One region of the Martinezella sp. CNPSo 3890 genome, then DNA from elsewhere that is predicted to be linked to it. Evidence: riboswitches for the same ligand, from Rfam matches in the RefSeq annotation. Region 1 holds a riboswitch; the other holds the start of a gene.

Region 1 (9,582 bases):
GTGCTGTCCTTGCATTGCTCAGGTGCGCGCAGCAAGACCCGTGATCAATGCAATCACGCCAAAGCCCGCCGCCCCTGCGCATACGGCAGCCCAGCCGCCGAAATCCCATGCCGTGCCGGCGAGCGCCGATCCGAGAGCCCCGCCGAGGAAGAAGATGCCGACGAACAGACCATTGATCCGCCCGCGCGCCTCCGGCTTCAGGAGATTGACGGCACGGCGACCTAAGGTCTGATCGCCGGTGACGCCGACATCGAGCAAGACGGCGCTCATGCCCAGAAGGATCAACAGGGCCACGGAGCTGCCCGAGCGTATTCCACCCACCCAGGCGGCCAGCGCCATCGCGGCAAGCACGATCACATGCGAGGCCAATGTCGCCGTCCGCGTCCATCCCCTGTCGCCCATACGGCCGAAGACGGAGGTCGCCGCGGCACCACCGGCACCCACAAGGGCAAACAGCGCGATGCCGGATTGGCCGAGCGAGAACGGCGGCTGCGCCAGACGCAGTGCGACGGAAGTCCAGAACAGGCTGAAGCTCGCCATCATCAAGGCTGCCGTGAAGGCGCGCAGCCGCAGCACCGGTTCCTCCTGCAAAAGCTTGAAGAGCGAACCGATCAAGGCCCCGTAGCTCGCGCTGATCAGAGGGCGCCGCTCGGGCAGGCGTAGGGCGAGCACAGCGGCGAGGAGCGCAAGCGTTGCGGCGCTCAACGCATAGAAACTTCTCCAGCCCCAGAAATCGGCAATCAGGCTCGCCAGCGGTCGCGAGACAAGAATGCCGACCATGACGCCACTCATGACATTGCCGATCACCCGGCCGCGATGCTCAGGCGGCGCCATCGCTGCCGCGATCGGCACGAGGATCTGGATGGCGGAACAGGCCGCTCCCAGAAGGAAGAGGAAGATCAACAGGCTCCAGCCGGTCGGCGCAAAGGCGGCGGCAACGGCCATGACCAGAGCCGAAAGGAGCATGCGCAGCACCAGCTGCCGGTTCTCCATAAGATCCGCCAGCGGCACCAGAAAGAACAGGCCGGCGGCGTAGCCAAGCAGCGAGGCCATGGCCACCAGGCCGGCACCGCTTTCGGAAAAGCCGAGCGACGGACCGATGATGCCGACCAGTGTCTGAGGCGCGAAAAGATTGATGATGATGACGCCGGTCGCGATGGCGAACAACAATGTCGAGGGAGCGGCCGTTGCTGCGGAAACCTCTTCCTCCGGCTCGCTCGTGATGCATTCCGGGACTTGCGACATGATCTCTCCAATAATTTCTGATAATAAAGATAGCAATCATTATCGCTTTATTGCATAATGCGGCAATTAAAATGAACTAATAATGATTATGCGAGCCAAGCATGAACATTCATGACCTGGAAGCCTTCGTCGCAGTGGTGGAAACAGGTTCGATCGTTGCCGCCTCCGCGCGCATCAATCTGACCCAGCCAGGCATCACCCGCCGCATACAGAACCTGGAAGACAGCCTCGGCATTGCGCTGCTCGACCGGCAGTCGAAGCCCTTGCGGCCAACGGCGGCAGGACGCGAGGCCTATGAGCATGGGCGCCGCGTGCTTCGCTCGCTCGACGATCTGAAGGCAGGCGTTTCGCCCGGCGGCACAATCGGCGGCGAATTCCGTCTCGGGATCATGCCTTATCTCTCCGAAGCGGCCTTATCGGCCCCGCTCGACGAGTTACGCGGCCAGTTTCCGCAATTGACGCTGCGCGTCGTCACCGGCTGGTCGCCGCAACTGATCGAACAGGTCGCTCACAGTCAGCTCGATGCGGCAACCGTCTGCCTGGCGGAAGGGCTGCAGCCGCCGGATAATGTCGTCGGCGAGATGCTCGGAGTCCATGCCGTCATTCTCGTCGCGGCACCCTCGCTGGGCGTCCCCAAGGAACCGAGATTGGAAGATCTCTCCCGCTTCCCCTGGATCATGAACCAGAGCGGCTGCGGCTTTCGCGCCTTCATTCAGCATCGCTTCGAAGCCGAACGCCTGCCCTTCGACGTCGGCGTCGAGGCCATGAGCGCCGATCTCAGAATGTCGCTGGTCGCGCGCGGTCTCGGCATCGGTGTCTTGACGCCGGCCGCACTAGCGGACAGCCGCTGGCGCGATTTGGTCGAAATCGTCGAAGCCCCGGATTTCAGCCCGAAGGTCGTCAACTGGCTGGTGCATCGCCCGCCGGCGGGGCGGCTTGCCCGTCCGATCGCAATTTTTGGGGAAGCGCTGAAGGAAACGCTGAAAACGAAGAGACCGCTTCTGGCGTGAAAAGTATGGAGCGGGTGAAGGGAATCGAACCCTCGTATTCAGCTTGGGAAGCTGCTGCTCTACCATTGAGCTACACCCGCCTGACACCTTGAGATGTCCAACAGTTGGCGGCCTCTGTCAAGGCCACCAAATAGTCGATCACAGCCGGAAGTGCTTGGAGAGCTTCAGGCCCTGTGCCTGGTAGTTCGAGCCGAGACCGGAGCCGTAGAGGCTGCTTGGCTGTTCCAGCATGTGTTCGTAGATCAGCCGCCCAACGATCTGGCCGTCTTCCAGTATGAAGGGCACTTCGTGGCTGCGCACTTCCAGCACAGCGCGACTGCCGCGGCCGCCGGCCGGTGCGTGGCCGAAGCCGGGATCGAAGAAGCCGGCATAGTGGACGCGAAATTCGCCGACCAGCGGATCGAAGGGCGTCATTTCGGCGGCGAAATGCGGCGGCACATGCACAGCCTCGCGCGAGACGAGGATGTAGAACTCATCGGGATCGAGGATCAGCTCGGTCCGGCCGCGGCTGTAGAGCGGCTCCCAGAAGTCAAAGATATCGTGCTGGGCCTTTTTGTCGACATCCACAACCGCCGTATGGTGCTTGCCGCGATAGCCGATAAGCCCTTCCTTGTCGCCGGCAAGATCGATCGAGAGAGCGATGCCGCCGCCGGTGATATTCGGCTTCTTGCTGGCGACCAGCGTCTCGCTCTCGTGTAGCGCCAGCAGTTCCGGCTCGGTGAGCAGGGCTTGGCCGACGCGGAAGCGGATCTGCGACAGGCGCGAACCGCGGCGCACGACGATCGGGAAGGTGCGCGGGCTGATTTCGAGATAGAGCGGGCCGGAATAGCCGGCCGGGATCTTGTCGAACTCCTGCGCCCGGTCGGTGATGACGCGGGTGAAGATGTCGAGACGGCCGGTCGAGCTCTTCGGATTGGCGGAGGCCGACATATCCTCGGGTAGATCCAGCCGCTCCATCAGCGGCACAATATAGACGCAGCCCGTTTCCAGCACAGCGCCTTCGGAGAGATCGACCACATGCAGTTTCAGCCGGTCGAGCTTATCGGCGACGAGGTGCGATGGACCGGGCATGAAGCTGGCGCGGACGCGGAAGGCATGCGAGCCGAGCCGCAGGTCAAGGCTTGCCGGCTGGATCTGATCGACATCCAGTTCTCTCTCGCTCGTCAGCCGCCCCGTTTCAAACAGCGCTGCGATGGCGCGATCGGCCAAAATTCCAGTATTGCGAGCCATCATGCTTCTCTCATAATTTGTCGCAGACAAAACCAAACTCGGGGAATTGACGCAAGCCGTCAACGGCAGTATTGCAACTTATCCCGTGGTGATTTGGCCGGTCGGCTTGCAGCCACGTTAAACAAATGGCTAAAAAGACCGGGGTTGAACCGGTCTGCTTTTGCGACCGGTTTTTTTGTTTTGAAAGTGGTGATGGCATGAGCAAGACTTGGCGCCCCGCAACCCAGCTCGTACACAACGGAACGCTCCGTTCGCAATTCGGCGAGACCTCCGAAGCAATCTATCTGACCCAGGGCTTCGTCTACGACACGTCGGAAGCGGCGGAAGCCCGTTTCAAGGGCGAGACGGACGGTTTCATCTACGCCCGCTACGGCAGCCCCACCAACGACATGTTCGAAAAGCGCATGTGCGCGCTGGAAGGCGCTGAAGACGCCCGCGCCACCGCGTCCGGCATGGCCGCGGTCTCCGCAGCCATCCTTTGCCAGCTGAAGGCCGGCGATCATATCGTCGCTGCCCGCGCCCTCTTTGGCTCCTGCCGCTGGGTGGTCGAGACGCTGGCGCCGAAATACGGCATCGAATGCACGCTGGTCGACGGCCGCTTTACCGAGAACTGGGAAAAGGCCATCCGCCCGAACACCAAGGTGTTCTTCCTCGAAAGCCCGACCAACCCGACGCTGGAAGTGGTCGATATTGCCGCCGTTGCCAAGCTCGCCAACCAGATCGGCGCGAAGGTCGTGGTCGACAACGTCTTCGCGACGCCGCTCTTCCAAAAGCCGCTAGAACTTGGCGCCCATATCGTCGTCTACTCCGCCACCAAGCATATCGACGGCCAAGGCCGTTCTCTCGGCGGCGTCATCCTCTCCGACAAGCAGTGGATCGACGAGAACCTGCAGGACTATTTCCGCCACACCGGCCCGGCCATGTCTCCCTTTACCGCCTGGACGCTGCTGAAAGGCATTGAGACGCTGCCGCTGCGCGTTGCGCAGCAGACGGCGAACGCCTCCAAGGTTGCCGATTTCCTCGCCGAGCAGACCAACAAGGTCGCCCGCGTGATCTATCCAGGCCGCAAGGACCATCCGCAGGCCGATATCATCGCCAAGCAGATGAGCGGCGGCTCTACGCTGGTCGCCTTCGAGCTCAAGGGCGGCAAGGAAGCGGCCTTCAAGCTGCAGAATGCGCTGGAGATCGTCAAGATTTCCAACAATCTCGGCGACTCGAAGAGCCTGATCACCCATCCTGCCACCACGACGCACAAGAACCTCACCGACGAGGCCCGCGCCGAGCTCGGCATTTCGCCGGGCACCGTGCGCTTCTCCGCCGGCATCGAAGACAGCGTGGATCTGGTCGAGGACTTCGCCCGCGCGCTCGAGCAGGTTTCCGCCTGATATCAATCGAGCCGCCCGGATTTTTCCGGGCGGCTCGACCTGCCCTCATCGGGCAATCTCGCGAGAGATAGGGTAGCTCGTCAGCTAGCGGCCTTGAATTCAACCAGACCGTTGTTCAGAAAGACCGTCTTGTCGAACAATTTGAGATCCAGCGGATTCGGCAGGCGAACATCCGAGAGATCGGGCACTGGTTTCAGCGCCGGATCATAGGAACGGTCGATCTGCGAGACAAAGACGACGATCACGCCTCTGGCGCGCGCAAACGCCTTCAGCGCCCGGACCTGGATCATCAGCTCCGGTTTTTCCCGTTTCTGATCGAGCAGCTGCAGAAAATCGACGACCGCCAACGTGCCGCGTGACGCCTGGGCCAGCTTTTCGACGATATAGTCAGCGCTGATGGCATCCGAATTGTCGAATCCGAACAAATCGGCAAATTCCGCGTGATCGGCGCCGATCACCGGAAAACGGTCCAGAACCACTTTCTCGGTGTCTTCCAGCGTGAAGAAGACACTGCGGTTACCAGCCTTCATGGCTTCGACGGCGAGCCGCAAGCTCATCAGGGTCTTGCCGTGGCCGGGCCGCGCGCCGATCAGCACCAGATCGCCCGGGCTTAAACGCGAATACAGTTCGCTGACAGATACGGCCGTGTTCGTTTTACTTGCAAGCAAGCTCCAGCCTCCAAAGCCTTCGCCAGCCGCGACGCGATCCAGCGCAGCGTGCAAGGGGATTTTCTGCTGGCGAGACAGGAGTTTCGCCTTACGCTTCAAATGATAAACAGGGGCAGAAAGCCTCATCTAAACCTCCTATTGCGAGCAATGACCGCAACCCCTCCTTATGCCAGGCGCTCAAACAGTCGGTTTTGATATCGACGGCCCCGCATGAAATATACTTTCCCGAATGGAGGGGGGAGGCACGGGCCATGCCAGAATCAGATGATAGCCGAAATCCTCCTGAGAGGGAATCGGGCGCAAGTTCCCTCAGCGGAACATAAAGAAGGACAGTGGGTTATATGGCCGAGAGGTTTTAATAACTGGCGATCAGATGTGACGCCCACTCCCTGAAGTGCACCAGCAATTGCAGCAAGCGTATCCCCACTCCATAAGCTCCATCGGCGGCATTATGGTAGACAAGACTAAATGACGAGCGAAACGAGATACTTTGAGAGTAAAGGACTAACCTTCTTCATTCGTCGTAATAGCTGAATTTCAGAATGATCCGCATCCCTAAGCGAGATTTCATCACGCCGTTCCTTGACGGAATGGATTGGTTATAGGATACCGCTAGATATCCTGCGCTTTGCGGGAGCAGTGGAAAGCGGATAATATGCCGCAGACGTGAAAATGCTGAGACGATAATGGGGCTTCGAGGAGCCTCCGGCGCCTCAGAGCAGTGGCAAGGTATCAGGCATGTATCGCGCCCTAACACGCGACATCGAAGTGGTTGTAGAGCCGTTTTATCTGGAGGAGCAATCCGATCCGGACGATGATCGCTATGTCTGGGGGTATCGCATCGTCATTTCCAACCACTCGAAGCGGGCCGTGAAGCTGGTGACGCGCTACTGGCACATCACTGACATGAATGGCATGGTGGATGAAGTAACGGGGCCAGGAGTCGTCGGTGAGCAGCCGCATCTGAAGCCCGGCGATACCTATGAATATTCCTCCGGCTGCCCGCTGGACACGCCCTCAGGCATGATGTTCGGCCATTACCAGATGGAAACGGACGACGGGGAACTCTTCCATGTCAAGATCCCCGCCTTCTCGCTGGATACGCCGAACCTGCTGCGCACGCTGAACTAGAGCAGTTTCGCTTTTCTTCGAATCGCGAAAATGCTCTATCCCTTTGTTTTCATGCTATTCCGGACGGAAAACCGCTACACACTTTTCCTGGAATTGCTCGAGAGCGGCATTAAGCCGCTTCTATCTCCGACACTTCGAAGCGATAGGTGGTCGAGCAGAACTCGCAGGTCACGGCGATCTCGCCATTGTCCTGGCTGGCCTCGATCTCCTCAGCCGTGAAACCCTTCAACACGCCCTTCAGCTTGTCGCGCGAGCACGAGCAGCGGTCATAGACGGCCTTCGGTTCATAGACGCGTACGCCACGCTCGTGGAACAGGCGATAGAGAAGGCGCTCGGTGCCAACCTGCGGATCCGTCAGCTCATCGGCATCGATGGTTTCCACAAGGCTGCGTGCCTCCGCCCAGGCATCGTCTTCTACATGATCGCGCACGCCGGTATCGCCGTCACCGCCATGCAGGTCCGGCTGACGCATGCGCTCGGGCGCTTCGGGCAGGAACTGCGCGATCAGGCCACCGGCCCGCCAGCGGTGACGCGGCTTGCCGTTCTCATCACGGTCGAAAAGTTCTGCCGCCCCCAGACGCACGCGCGTCGGGATCTGCTCCGACTGACGGAAATAGGTGCCGGCAATCTCTTCGAGCGAGGCGCCATCAAGCGCGACAATGCCCTGATAGGGCTGGCTGAAACGGCCCTGATCGATGGTGAAGGCGAGAACGCCTTTGCCGAGCAGCTGTTCCGGCTCGGTCCGGCCTTCGGCGACTGCCTTTTCCAGTGCTTCTTCGTCGAAACGGGCATAGGCGCGAACATTTTCCGGCGTCGTGAAATCGGCAACCAGCAGGTCCACGGGACCGTCGCCCTTGGTCTGTACGGTAAACTTGCCTTCGAATTTCAGCGACGTGCCAAGCAGGACGGTCAGGACGATGGCCTCCGCCAGAAGGCGTGCAACCGGCGTCGGATAGTCATGCCGGGCAAGGATCGCGTCCAGCAGCGGACCGAGCTGTACGGCACGGCCGCGCACGTCCAGACCTTCCACCTGGAAGGGAACGACATGATCGTCACCGGCGAAATCAAACTGACCCAGCGTTGCGGCATTTTCGGCCATTGCTTTACTCCTACTGCGCCCGCGCCCTTGAGACGCGGTTTAATATCTTCAGATCGCGCCCAGGCACCAAGCAAGAATCGACTTTTGCGCATGAAGGCGGTTTTCCGCCTCATCGAAGACAACGGATTGCGGGCCATCGATCACCTCGTCCGTCACCTCCTCCCCGCGATGAGCAGGCAGGCAATGCATGAACAAAGCGTCTTTGCCGGCCTGTGCCATCAAAGCCTTGTTGACCTGATAAGGCTGGAAGACGTTGTGACCGCGTGCCCGGTGCTCCTGATTCATGGAAACCCAGGTATCGGTTACCACGCAATCGGCGCCGGCGACCGCACGGTCTGCATCATGCGAGAGCATGATTTCGGCGCCCTCGTTGCGGGCCCAGTTCAGATAGTGATCCTTCGGCTCGGAGCCAAGGGGTACCGCCATATTCATGCGATAGCCGAAGCGCGCGGCCCCTTCGATCAGCGAATGCAGCACGTTGTTGCCGTCGCCCGTCCAGGCGAGCGTCTTGCCCTTGATGGGACCGCGATGCTCCTCGAAGGTCATGATATCCGCCATGATCTGGCAGGGATGCGTATCGTCGGTCAGCGCGTTGATGACCGGAACGGTCGCATGTTCCGCCAGCTCCAGCAGACGCGAATGATCGGTCGTGCGGATCATGATGGCATCGACATAGCGCGACAGCACCTTGGCCGTATCGCCGATCGTTTCGGCGCGGCCAAGCTGCATTTCGGTGCCGGAGAGGAACAGCGTCTCGCCGCCCAGCTGTCGCATGCCGACATCGAAGGAAACGCGGGTTCGGGTGGACGGCTTCTCGAAGATCATCGCCAGCATCTTGCCGGCGAGCGGCTTGTCGGCAGTGCCGGCCTTCTGCGCGCTCTTTCGCACGATCGCGTCATCGATGATGCTGCGCAGATCGGCCGCCGGAACGGCAGAGAGGTCGAGAAAGTGTTTCGGAGAAGCCATGTCCTTACCTGTGCTCCAGAAAAAACAATAACGCCCGCGTGGGGCAGGAACGCCCCGTCAGCGGGCGTTGAACTCAAGCCGATTTCTTGGTGCGGGCAGCGCGCGCACGCTCGGCGGCACGCTCCAGGCGGGCAAGACCTTCGCGTGCTTCTTCGGCGGTGACGACCAGCGGCGGCAGAAGGCGGATGACGTTATCGCCGGCCGGCACGCCGAGCAGATGCTCGGCACGGATAGCCTGCAGCAGCTCTGCCTGCGGAATGGCCGCCTTGATGCCGAGCATCAGACCTTCGCCGCGAACGTCCTCGATGATGTCAGGAAAACGATCCTTGAGCGAGGCGAGCCCCTGGCGGAAGACCAGCGAGACATCGCGCACATGCTGCAGGAAGCCTTCGGCAAGCACGATATCGAGAACGGCATTTCCGACCGCCATAGCAAGCGGATTGCCGCCATAGGTCGAGCCGTGCGTGCCCGCCTTCATGCCTGAGGCGGCTTCTGCCGTCGCAAGGCATGCACCGAGCGGGAAACCGCCGCCGATGCCCTTGGCGACAGCCATGATATCAGGCTTGATGCCGGCCCATTCATAGGCGAAGAGCTTGCCAGTGCGGCCGACGCCACACTGTACTTCGTCGAGGATCAGCAGCAGGCCATGTTCGTCGCAGATCTCACGCAGCCCGCGCAGGAATTCGTTGGTGGCCGGACGGATGCCGCCCTCGCCCTGGACCGGCTCGATCAGGATTCCGGCCGTCGCATCCGTGATGGCGGCGCGCACGGCATCGAGATCGCCGAATTGTACCTGATCGAAACCCGGTGCCTTGGGTCCGAAGCCCTCGATATACTTCTCCTGGCCG
Region 2 (9,582 bases), on a different contig from region 1:
TTTCCGTAGCTGCTTGTCTCCGCAGTAGCGCTCCAGCCATTGCTGGTGCTGATTCTCATAAATCTGCCCTGGCTGATTATTCCCATTCGGCATTTTTCACCAATGCTGGCCTTGGAGCCGATCTGTTCCCATTGTCCGGAGAAGCCCCCTTCCTCGGATCTTGCCTGCTGCGAGGCGAACAAAATGGTTGCGATGAAGAAAAGTATTTTTAAAGCGTAGCGCACGCACATCCCCATCGCTTTCCGCAGCAAGTCGTAGCGATATCCACTGCACTCCTCTTTCTACAAATGGTTGTGTCCATTTGGTGGCGATACGGCATGCAAATGCTGATCCGCTCAGCGCGACAATTCCCTTGTCGCCTTCTCCAACCCACCAAGCGTCAGGGATACATGCGGTCGCTCATCAGACGGCGGATGATTGAGATCGAGGTCGTATGGCCCCAATAGCTTTCCGGCACGGGGTTGATCCAGATGCATTTGCGGAAATGGCCTGTCACGCGGCCAAGCCAGGCCTCGCCGGCCTCCTTGTTCCAGTGCTCCACCGAGCCGCCCGGCTGAGTGATCTCGTAGGGGCTCATGGAGGCGTCGCCGACGAAGACGACGCGATAATCGGGACCGAAGGTGCGGATGAGGTCGGTCGTTGCCGTAATATCGACGCGCCGGCGGCGATTGTCCTTCCACACGCCTTCGTAGAGGCAGTTATGGAAGTAGAAATACTCCATGTGGCGGAACTCCGCGCGGGCGGCGGAGAAGAGTTCCTCCACGACGCGGATATGGTCGTCCATCGAGCCGCCGACATCGAAGAACATCAGAAGCTTCACCGCGTTGCGACGCTCCGGCCGTGTCTGAACGTCGAGATAGCCATGCTCCGCGGTCGAGCGGATCGTGCTGGAAAGATCAAGTTCCTCGGCCGCGCCCTCGCGCACCCAGCGGCGCAGGCGCTTTAGCGCCACCTTGATGTTGCGGGTGCCGAGCTCGACGCCGTCGTCGAGATTCCTGAAGTCGCGCCGATCCCAGACTTTTACCGCGCGGCGATGGCGCGAGGTTTCCTGGCCGATGCGCACGCCTTCCGGATTGTAGCCGTAGGCGCCGAAGGGGGAAGTGCCTGATGTGCCGATCCATTTCGAGCCGCCCTGATGCCGGCCCTTCTGCTCGGCGAGGCGCTCGCGCAGCGTCTCCATCAGCCTGTCGAAGCCACCGAGCGCCTCGATCTCTAGTCTTTCGTCTTCGGTCAGATGCCGCTCGGCAAGTTTGCGCAGCCATTCCTGGGGAATGGCGGTCGGCTCCATTGCTTCTCCATCGGCATTGCCGCCGATCGCCTCGACGCCGCGAAAGTAATCGGCGAAGACCTGGTCGAAGCGATCGATAAAGCGCTCGTCCTTAATCAGCGTCGCGCGGGCCAGATAGTAGAAAGCCTCCACGTCGTAATCGGAAATCCCTTCTTCCATTCCCTCAAGCAGCGAGAGGAATTCCCGGAGCGTCACCGGAACCTTCGCTTCCTTAAGTTTCAGGAAGAAGGGAATGAACAAGCCTCACGTCCTTTCCTGGCCAATCTCCTCCAGATCATACGGCGTGGTCTGGTAGATCTCATTGATCCAGTTGCCGAAGAACAGATGCGCATGGCTGCGCCACCGGTTCTGCGGAGGAATTTCCGGATCGTTATGCGGGAAGTAGTTGTGCGGCATCTTGATCGGCACGCCCGCATTCACATCCCGGAAATACTCATCTGCCAGCGAGGTAGAATCATACTCCACGTGATTGAACATGTAGAGCCGGTTGCAGGCCTGTTCGTGCACGAGACAGACGCCCATCTCGCTCGAGTCCATCAAGATTTCCAGGCCGGGCACTTTTTCGATGTCTGCGCGGCGCACTTCGGTCCAGCGGGACACCGGAATGGCGAAATCGTCGGAGAAGCCGTTGAGATAGACCGAGGAGGGCTTCAGGTTCTGGTGGCGATAGACGCCGAAGGCTTTCTCCGTCAGCGTATATTTCGGCACCTTGTGGAAATGGTAGATCGCCGCCATGGCGCCCCAGCAGACGTTCATCGTCGAATGGACATTGGTGGTTGTCCAATCCAAGATCTCCTGCATTTCCTTCCAATAGGTGACGTCTTCATATTCCAGCAGTTCGATCGGCGCGCCGGTGATGATGAAGCCGTCGAACTTGCGGTGCTTCACTTCTTCCCACGTTTCGTAGAAAGCAAGCAGATGCTCCTGCGAGGTGTTCTTGGCCTTGTGGCCGCCAACGCGCACCAGCGAAAACTCCACCTGCAGTGGCGATGCGCCGACCAGGCGCGCCATCTGGATCTCGGTCTTGATCTTGTTCGGCATGAGGTTGAGAAGCCCGATCTGAAGGGGGCGGATATCCTGACGGAACGCCACCGTTTCGGTCATCACCCGCACACCCTCGTTCTGAAGGGTTTCAAACGCGGGGAGCGTATCGGGAATCTTGATGGGCATTGTTTCACTCGCCAAATACAAAAAAACCGGCCGCGATAAGAATCGCTACCGGTCCGCACGCGGCCCTTTAGCGACTTATTTAACGTGGCTGCAAGCCGGCCGGCCAAATCACCACGAGAGAAATTTCATAAACCCGACATCTCCGCGGGTCAATGGGGCAAGGTCGCGATGGTTGGCGGCCGTGTTCTGATGTCCGTTCTCGCCTACAGACGGTTGAGAAGTGCGTCCATATTGTAGCCAAGGCGTTTGTGTGCTTCAGCTAGCGGTATCCAGAAAAAACGGAAGCAGATCGGCCCGCCGCCGCCAAACGGTTTCATCTCGAAATGGTGCCACGTGTCGGGTACTGTCTCCGGCAGATTGCAACAGAAGTAGTGTCGCTGATGATGATAGGTGCGCCCTTCGCGTTCAAAGCGATAGTCATGCACGCCCAACTTGCGCAGAAGGCCCGAAGTGAGGCCCGTTTCCTCCTCGAACTCGCGTGCGGCTGCGAGCTCAAGATCTTCATCATCCTCGACCGTGCCGCCAGGAACCTGGAGCTGGACAGCGGGAAAATCTGGCTCATCGAAGACAAGCAGATGCCCATCTCGAACCGCATAGATTAGGACTTTCACGGCATCCGGCAGCATCACTTTCCTTGCCCTCGCGCCATGAAGGCTAGCCGTTCGAAGAGATGGACATCCTGCTCGTTCTTCAGCAGTGCGCCATGCAGCTTCGGCAACGCGTTCTTCGCATCGGCGCGCAACGTTTCCGGATCGATATCGTCGGCAACCAGCAGGCGGATCCAGTCGAGCGCTTCGGAGGTAGAAGGCTTCTTTTTCAGGCCCGGCACGTCGCGGATTTCGAAGAATTGCGTCAGTGCCGCATGAACGAGCGCCTGCTTGATGCCGGGATAATGCACCTCGACGATGCGCTTCAGCGTCTCCATGTCGGGAAAGCGGATATAGTGGAAGAAACAGCGGCGCAGGAAGGCGTCCGGCAGTTCCTTCTCGTTGTTCGAGGTGATGATGACGATCGGGCGGATCGCGGCCCGGATCGTCTCCCCGGTCTCGTAGACATGGAATTCCATGCGGTCGAGTTCCTGCAGGAGATCGTTCGGGAATTCGATATCGGCCTTGTCGATCTCGTCGATCAGCAGCACGCACTTCTTCAGCGAGGTGAAGGCCTGCCAGAGCTTGCCCTGACGGATATAGTTCCTGACATCATGAACTCTGACGTCGCCGAGCTGGCTGTCGCGCAGACGTGAAACTGCATCATATTCGTAGAGACCCTGCTGGGCCTTCGTCGTCGATTTGACATTCCACTCGATCAGGTCGAGACCGAGCGCGGCCGCCACCTGGCGTGCAAGTTCGGTCTTACCCGTACCGGGTTCGCCCTTTACGAGAAGTGGTCGCTCCAACCTTATGGCGGCATTGACGGCGACCATCAGATCCTTGTCGGCGATATAGTCGGCGGTTCCCTGGAATTGCATCGGAAGGCTTTCTCAATCTTTCGAGCGCAAGCTAATTGCTGACCTTATTCGGTTCAAGACGCGAAACCGTGTATATAGGAATGTGATCCCACCGATCTATTGCAAGGGTGGACATGAGGGCGGGTCATGATTAACTGACGGGACGCGTCGCAGGGAAGTGCTGATGGCAGTTGAAAAGCAAGCCAAGCCGAATATCGAGGGAAATGAACAGGTCGGATACGATTTGAGCCTTTTCTTTCGGCTGAGGATGATGTTCTCCGCTTTCTGGAATTCGCCGGTCCGCATCAAGATCATTTCCCTGACTATCGCGCTTTTCGTGATCATTCTGGTCACGGCCTATGTCCAGGTGCTGCTCAACAACTGGAATGCGCCCTTCTACGATTCGCTGGCAAGGCGCGATATTTCCGCTTTCTTCCATCAGCTCGGTGTCTTCGGCATCATCGCCGGCTCGCTGCTGGTCCTCAATGTCGTTCAGGCCTGGCTCAACCAGATGACCGCGCTCTACATGCGCGAGGGGCTGGCGCGCGATCTAGTCGATCAATGGCTGCAGGCCAAGCGTGCGCTTCGTCTTGCCTCCTCCGGCCTGATCGGCGTCAATCCCGACCAGCGACTGCATGAGGACGCCCGCAATCTTGCCGAAAGCTCGACGGGGCTTGCCATCGGACTGGTACAGGCGACGATCCTGCTTTTGAGCTTCATCGGCGTGCTCTGGGAGCTCTCCAGCGGCATGGTCTTTCACCTCCGGGGCATGAGCTTCTCCATTCCCGGCTACATGGTCTGGGCGGCAATCCTCTATGCCGGATCCGCCTCTTTCCTCAGCCAATTTGTTGGCCGGCGTCTGGTGAGATTGAATGCAGACCGCTATTCGAAGGAAGCCGAGCTGCGCTTCGCGCTCATGCATGCCAATGAGCATATGCCGGCAATCACCATCGCCGGAGGCGAGGAGAACGAGCGCCGGCGGATCAATCTCGATATATCGGCCGTGCTTGCCGTCATCCGTCAGCTTGCCATCGCCAATACCAATCTCACCTGGGTTTCGGCCGGCTATGGCTGGCTGGTACTGATCATTCCCATCCTCGTTGCCGCGCCCGCCTATTTCTCCGGCGGTCTGACCTTCGGTCAGCTGATGGTGGCCGTCGGCGCCTTCAATCAGGTCAATTCGGCGCTGCGCTGGTATGTCGCCAATTTCGGCCCGATTGCCGAATGGCGTGCGACGCTGATGCGCGTCACTGATTTCCGCAAGGCACTGACGGAAATGGACGATAAAATGCCGATGCCGCACACCCTCGTCTTCGAAAAGGCGGCGCCGGGCACGATGGTCTGGACCGATCTGGAGATTTCGACGAAGACCAGCGACGAGGCGACGGAAAACGGCTTCCGGATCGCGGAGGGTACGGTCACGATCAATGCCGGCGAGCATGTGATGATCAACGGCGATCACGGCGTGAACCGCAGGCTGCTGTTCGAGGTGCTGGCGCATCAATGGTATAGCGGTTCCGGCACGGTCAGCCTGCCGCCGATGGACGACATGCTGTTCGTGCCGCACACGCCCTATGTGCCGACCGGCACCCTCAGGGAGGCAATCTGTTTTCCGGACGATCGGGACGCCTATGACGATGCCGCCGTCGATGCCGTCATCGACAAGGTAGGGCTTGGCCGTCTGAAGAGCCGTCTCGATACGCAGGCTCGCTGGGATCGATTGCTCGATACTGAAGAGCAGAAAGCCGTCGGTTTTGCGCATTTGCTGCTTGCAAAGCCGAAATGGGTCGTCTTCGACGATGCCCTGGAAGGGCTGGAGGCCGAGGTTCAGGCGAAGGCCTTTGCTCTGCTGGCCGAGCTGGAAGATGCAACCCTTATCTATATCGGCCGCTCCGACGCCTTCATGCACGCCATGTCGCCGCGCGTCCTGCATCTGCAGTCCCTGGCTCCGCATGAGCACAGCACCGATATGCAAACGCCTTCCGAAACTGCCGGTGCGGCGCAGGTGGATGAGAAAAAGGCCAGTGCGCCGTAACCAGGCCCACCGCAACCAGGGCGGCACGGTAAGTCTTCGCGCAGTCGCTGCCCCTCCGGCTTCAATTTTCCCAAAACGCAAAACGCCCCGTCACCAGGACGAGGCGTTCTTCATGCAAGCAGGTGGCCGAGGCTCAGTCCTTGGCGCGCTCGACGTAGGAATTGTCTTCCGTTGCGATGACGACGCGGGTGCCGGCGTTGATGTGCGGCGGAACCATGGTGCGCACGCCGTTCGAGAGCATGGCGGGCTTGTAGGACGAAGATGCCGTCTGGCCCTTGACGACCGGCTCGGTCTCGGTGATCTCGAGCGTGACGTGGCGCGGCAGTTCGAGCGCCAGCGGAACGCCCTCATGGATCGACAGAATGCAGGTCATGCCTTCCTGGAGGTAGGCCTTCTGGTCGCCCATGGTTTCGGCATCGACGACGACCTGGTCGTAGGTGGCCGGGTTCATGAAGTGGAAGCCTTCGCCGTCTTCATAGAGGTACTGGAAGTTCACGTCTTCGACGAAGGCGCGCTCGACCTGCTCGGTGGTGCGCCAACGCTCGGACACCTTCACGCCGTCGACGATGCGGCGCATGTCGACCTGCGTGACCGGCGTACCCTTGCCCGGATGAAAGTTCTGTGCGGTGAGAACGACGTAGAGCTTGCCGTCGACGTCGAGAACGTTGCCCTTGCGGACCGAAGAGGCGATGACCTTGACCATAAGACTTCCTTGTAACGCTGCCTTTTGCGTCGTAGAGTGACTGTCGAAATGCTCTCCGAGACGCAGCTTTTGTTTGCTTGGGGGCGCAACTACCCTAAATCAACGGAAATAGCCACCCCCAAGGCGGCCGGTGCCCTGAAGAAAGCTAGGAATGAAGCCAAAGACGAGCAAAGCGTCCCCCTGGTGGACCCGCAATGTCCATGCGGACCGGCGGCCGTTCCTGATCGGCCGCAATGCCATCCAGGCGGCGCTGCGGACTTTCTTCACGCGCAACGACTTCATCGAGGTGGATACGGCGACGCTGCAGGTGTCGCCCGGCAACGAGGCTCATCTGCATGCTTTCGAGACCGAGGCGCTGACGACCGACGGCAAGGCATCGCCACTTTATCTGCATACATCACCCGAATTTGCCTGCAAGAAGCTGCTTGCGGCGGGTGAAGAACGCATTGCCTGCTTTGCCCATGTCTATCGCAATCGCGAGCGTGGGCCGCTGCACCATCCGGAATTCACCATGCTGGAATGGTATCGGGCAGGAGAGAGCTACGAAATCCTGATGGCGGATTGTGCCGCGCTGCTGGCGCTGGCGGCCGAGACGGTCGGGGCGAAGAAACTCAGCTACCGCGGCGCGGAGATCGATCCATTTCTCCCGCCCGAGCGAATCAGCGTCGCGGCCGCCTTCGAACGATATGCCGGTATCGATCTCTTCGCCTCCATCGGTCTCGACGGATCGACGGATCGCGAGCGCCTGGCGGCGGATGTGCGCAAGGCGGGCATTCGCGTTGCCGACGACGATCTGTGGCAGGATCTTTTCAGCCGCGTATTGGTGGAGAAGATCGAGCCGAATCTGGGCTTCGGACGCGCCACCATTCTCGACGAATATCCCGTTTCTGAGGCGGCGCTTGCGCGGCCATCGGCCAGGGATCATCGCGTTGCCGAGCGTTTCGAGCTCTATGCCTGCGGCGTCGAGCTGGCCAATGCTTTCGGCGAACTCACCAATGCCGAAGAGCAGCGTCGTCGCTTCGAGATCGAGATGGCGGAAAAGCAGCGTGTCTATGGCGAGACCTATCCGCTGGACGAGGAGTTTCTGGAGGCGCTTACCGTCATGCCCGAGGCGAGCGGCATCGCGCTGGGCTTCGACCGGCTCGTGATGTTGGCAACCGGCGCCTCACGGATCGAGCAGGTGCTGTGGGCACCGGTCGCGGAGTATGACGCATGAATGTGATGCGCCCGATCCGGACCATCGGAGAGCTTGAGCGCGCCGGGTTGATCAATGGCGATCAGGCGATCGCGCTCGAGGCGGTGGCGGAGCGGTATGCCGTTGCCCTGACGCCGACCGTGACGCGCCTGATCGACCCCGCAAACCCTGCCGACCCCATTGCCCGGCAGTTCGTGCCGGATGCCGCCGAACTTACCGTCTCCCCGGAGGAACGCGCCGATCCGATCGGCGATCACGCGCATAGCCCGGTCGAGGGCATCGTGCATCGCTATCCCGACCGCGTGCTGCTGAAGGCCGTGCATGTCTGCCCGGTCTATTGCCGCTTCTGTTTCCGCCGCGAGATGGTCGGACCGCAGGGACTTGGCACGCTGGATGGCGATGCACTGGACGGCGCCTTTGCCTATATCCGCGACCATAAGGAGATCTGGGAGGTCATCCTGACCGGTGGCGATCCGCTCATTCTCTCGCCGCGCCGGCTGGAAGAGATTCTCGGGCAGCTTGCCGAGATCGACCATGTGAAGATCGTCCGCTTCCATACCCGCATCCCTGTCGTTGACCCGTCAAGGATCGATGCGGCGCTGATTGCGGCTTTGAAGGCGAGCGGCAAGACCATCTATGTGGCGCTGCATGCCAACCATCCACGCGAGCTGACGGAGGAGGCGCGCGCCGCCTGCGCCCGGCTGGTCGATGCCGGAATCGTGCTTATCAGCCAGTCGGTCCTTCTGAAGGGCGTCAACGACGATCCGGAGGTGCTGGCGGCGCTGATGAAGGCTTTCGTGGAGACGCGGGTGAAGCCCTATTACCTGCATCATCCGGACCTTGCGCCCGGAACCAGCCACTTCCGCCTTGGCATCGCCGAAGGGCAGGCAATCGTAGCAAGCCTGCGCGGCCGCATTTCCGGCCTTTGCCAACCGACCTACATTCTCGATATTCCTGGCGGCTACGGCAAGGCCGATATCGGCCAGAGCTCCGTCCGTGAGCTGGGTGAAGGTTGCTACTCGATTTCAGACTATCGCAGCGGCGAGCATATTTATCCGCCGCAAAGCTAAAGTGCGTACTTATGATCTTATTGCACTGACGCTCTGATTGTGATTGTCATTTTCGAATAAAACGTAGTGGCGAATTTTGGTGCGTTAACCTTTTTTGATACCTCGCTCTTCCAAAAATCGACATGGCATAATATTAGGTAAATATAATATTTTTGCGGAAGTCATCCTTTATATGGCTTACGGAAGGTAAATTTTAATCAGACAAGTGTTGAATATAGCAATTTTCAACGAAGTATAAGTTGTTTGTATTTACCACGTCGCTTAGCGGAATGTTCTATTTTGCCTGTTACTTCTTGGTGAAGGATAAGACGGCGTAACTGCGGTTATGCTTACCATTGCCAGAAGGGACTAGACTATGAACAAGACGATTCGCGATTTGCTGGCCAAGTTCGGCGCGCTTCCCGTTGCTATCGATCAAATCGAAGACGATGCCGATCTTTATGCGACCGGCCTGTCTTCTTTCGCTTCCGTCCAGTTGATGCTCGGCATCGAGGAAGCCTTCGACATCGAGTTTCCCGACAACCTGCTGAACCGCAAGTCCTTCGCCAGCATCGCCGCGATCGAAAGAACCGTCGGCATGATCCTCGATAGTAGAAAGGTCGCATAATGACTGCGGCGGTCGCTTTACTCGAGGTTGGGTCGGGCGAAGGAGCGGCGGTGCGCGCCGCCCGCGT

What was found. Region 1 has a riboswitch for S-adenosylmethionine ahead of AC13RC_RS00180 (O-succinylhomoserine sulfhydrylase). Riboswitches for the same ligand answer to the same signal wherever they lie in the genome.
Region 2: another riboswitch for S-adenosylmethionine. It lies ahead of metA (homoserine O-acetyltransferase MetA); the one in region 1 lies ahead of AC13RC_RS00180 (O-succinylhomoserine sulfhydrylase).

What each region holds. Positions count from the first base shown of each region.
Region 1 is NZ_JBXSOR010000001.1:28,554-38,135, reverse strand. Features, by position in the region: gene AC13RC_RS00200 (MFS transporter) at 19-1,245, opposite strand; gene AC13RC_RS00195 (LysR family transcriptional regulator) at 1,347-2,255, shown strand; tRNA gene AC13RC_RS00190 (tRNA-Gly) at 2,262-2,335, opposite strand; gene AC13RC_RS00185 (2'-deoxycytidine 5'-triphosphate deaminase) at 2,394-3,488, opposite strand; SAM riboswitch at 3,561-3,639, shown strand; gene AC13RC_RS00180 (O-succinylhomoserine sulfhydrylase) at 3,683-4,870, shown strand; gene AC13RC_RS00175 (DNA helicase) at 4,951-5,664, opposite strand; gene apaG (Co2+/Mg2+ efflux protein ApaG) at 6,277-6,669, shown strand; gene AC13RC_RS00165 (Hsp33 family molecular chaperone) at 6,779-7,768, opposite strand; gene argF (ornithine carbamoyltransferase) at 7,817-8,734, opposite strand; gene AC13RC_RS00155 (aspartate aminotransferase family protein) at 8,808-9,582, opposite strand, start outside.
Region 2 is NZ_JBXSOR010000015.1:83,273-92,854, reverse strand. Features, by position in the region: gene AC13RC_RS26725 (hypothetical protein) at 1-230, opposite strand, end outside; partial or broken gene AC13RC_RS26720 (vWA domain-containing protein) at 336-1,528, opposite strand; gene metA (homoserine O-acetyltransferase MetA) at 1,532-2,458, opposite strand; SAM riboswitch at 2,506-2,583, opposite strand; gene AC13RC_RS26710 (NUDIX hydrolase) at 2,662-3,084, opposite strand; gene AC13RC_RS26705 (AAA family ATPase) at 3,084-3,926, opposite strand; gene AC13RC_RS26700 (ABC transporter ATP-binding protein/permease) at 4,090-5,940, shown strand; gene efp (elongation factor P) at 6,074-6,643, opposite strand; gene epmA (EF-P lysine aminoacylase EpmA) at 6,795-7,859, shown strand; gene AC13RC_RS26685 (lysine-2,3-aminomutase-like protein) at 7,856-8,908, shown strand; gene AC13RC_RS26680 (acyl carrier protein) at 9,264-9,515, shown strand; gene AC13RC_RS26675 (acyl-CoA dehydrogenase family protein) at 9,515-9,582, shown strand, end outside.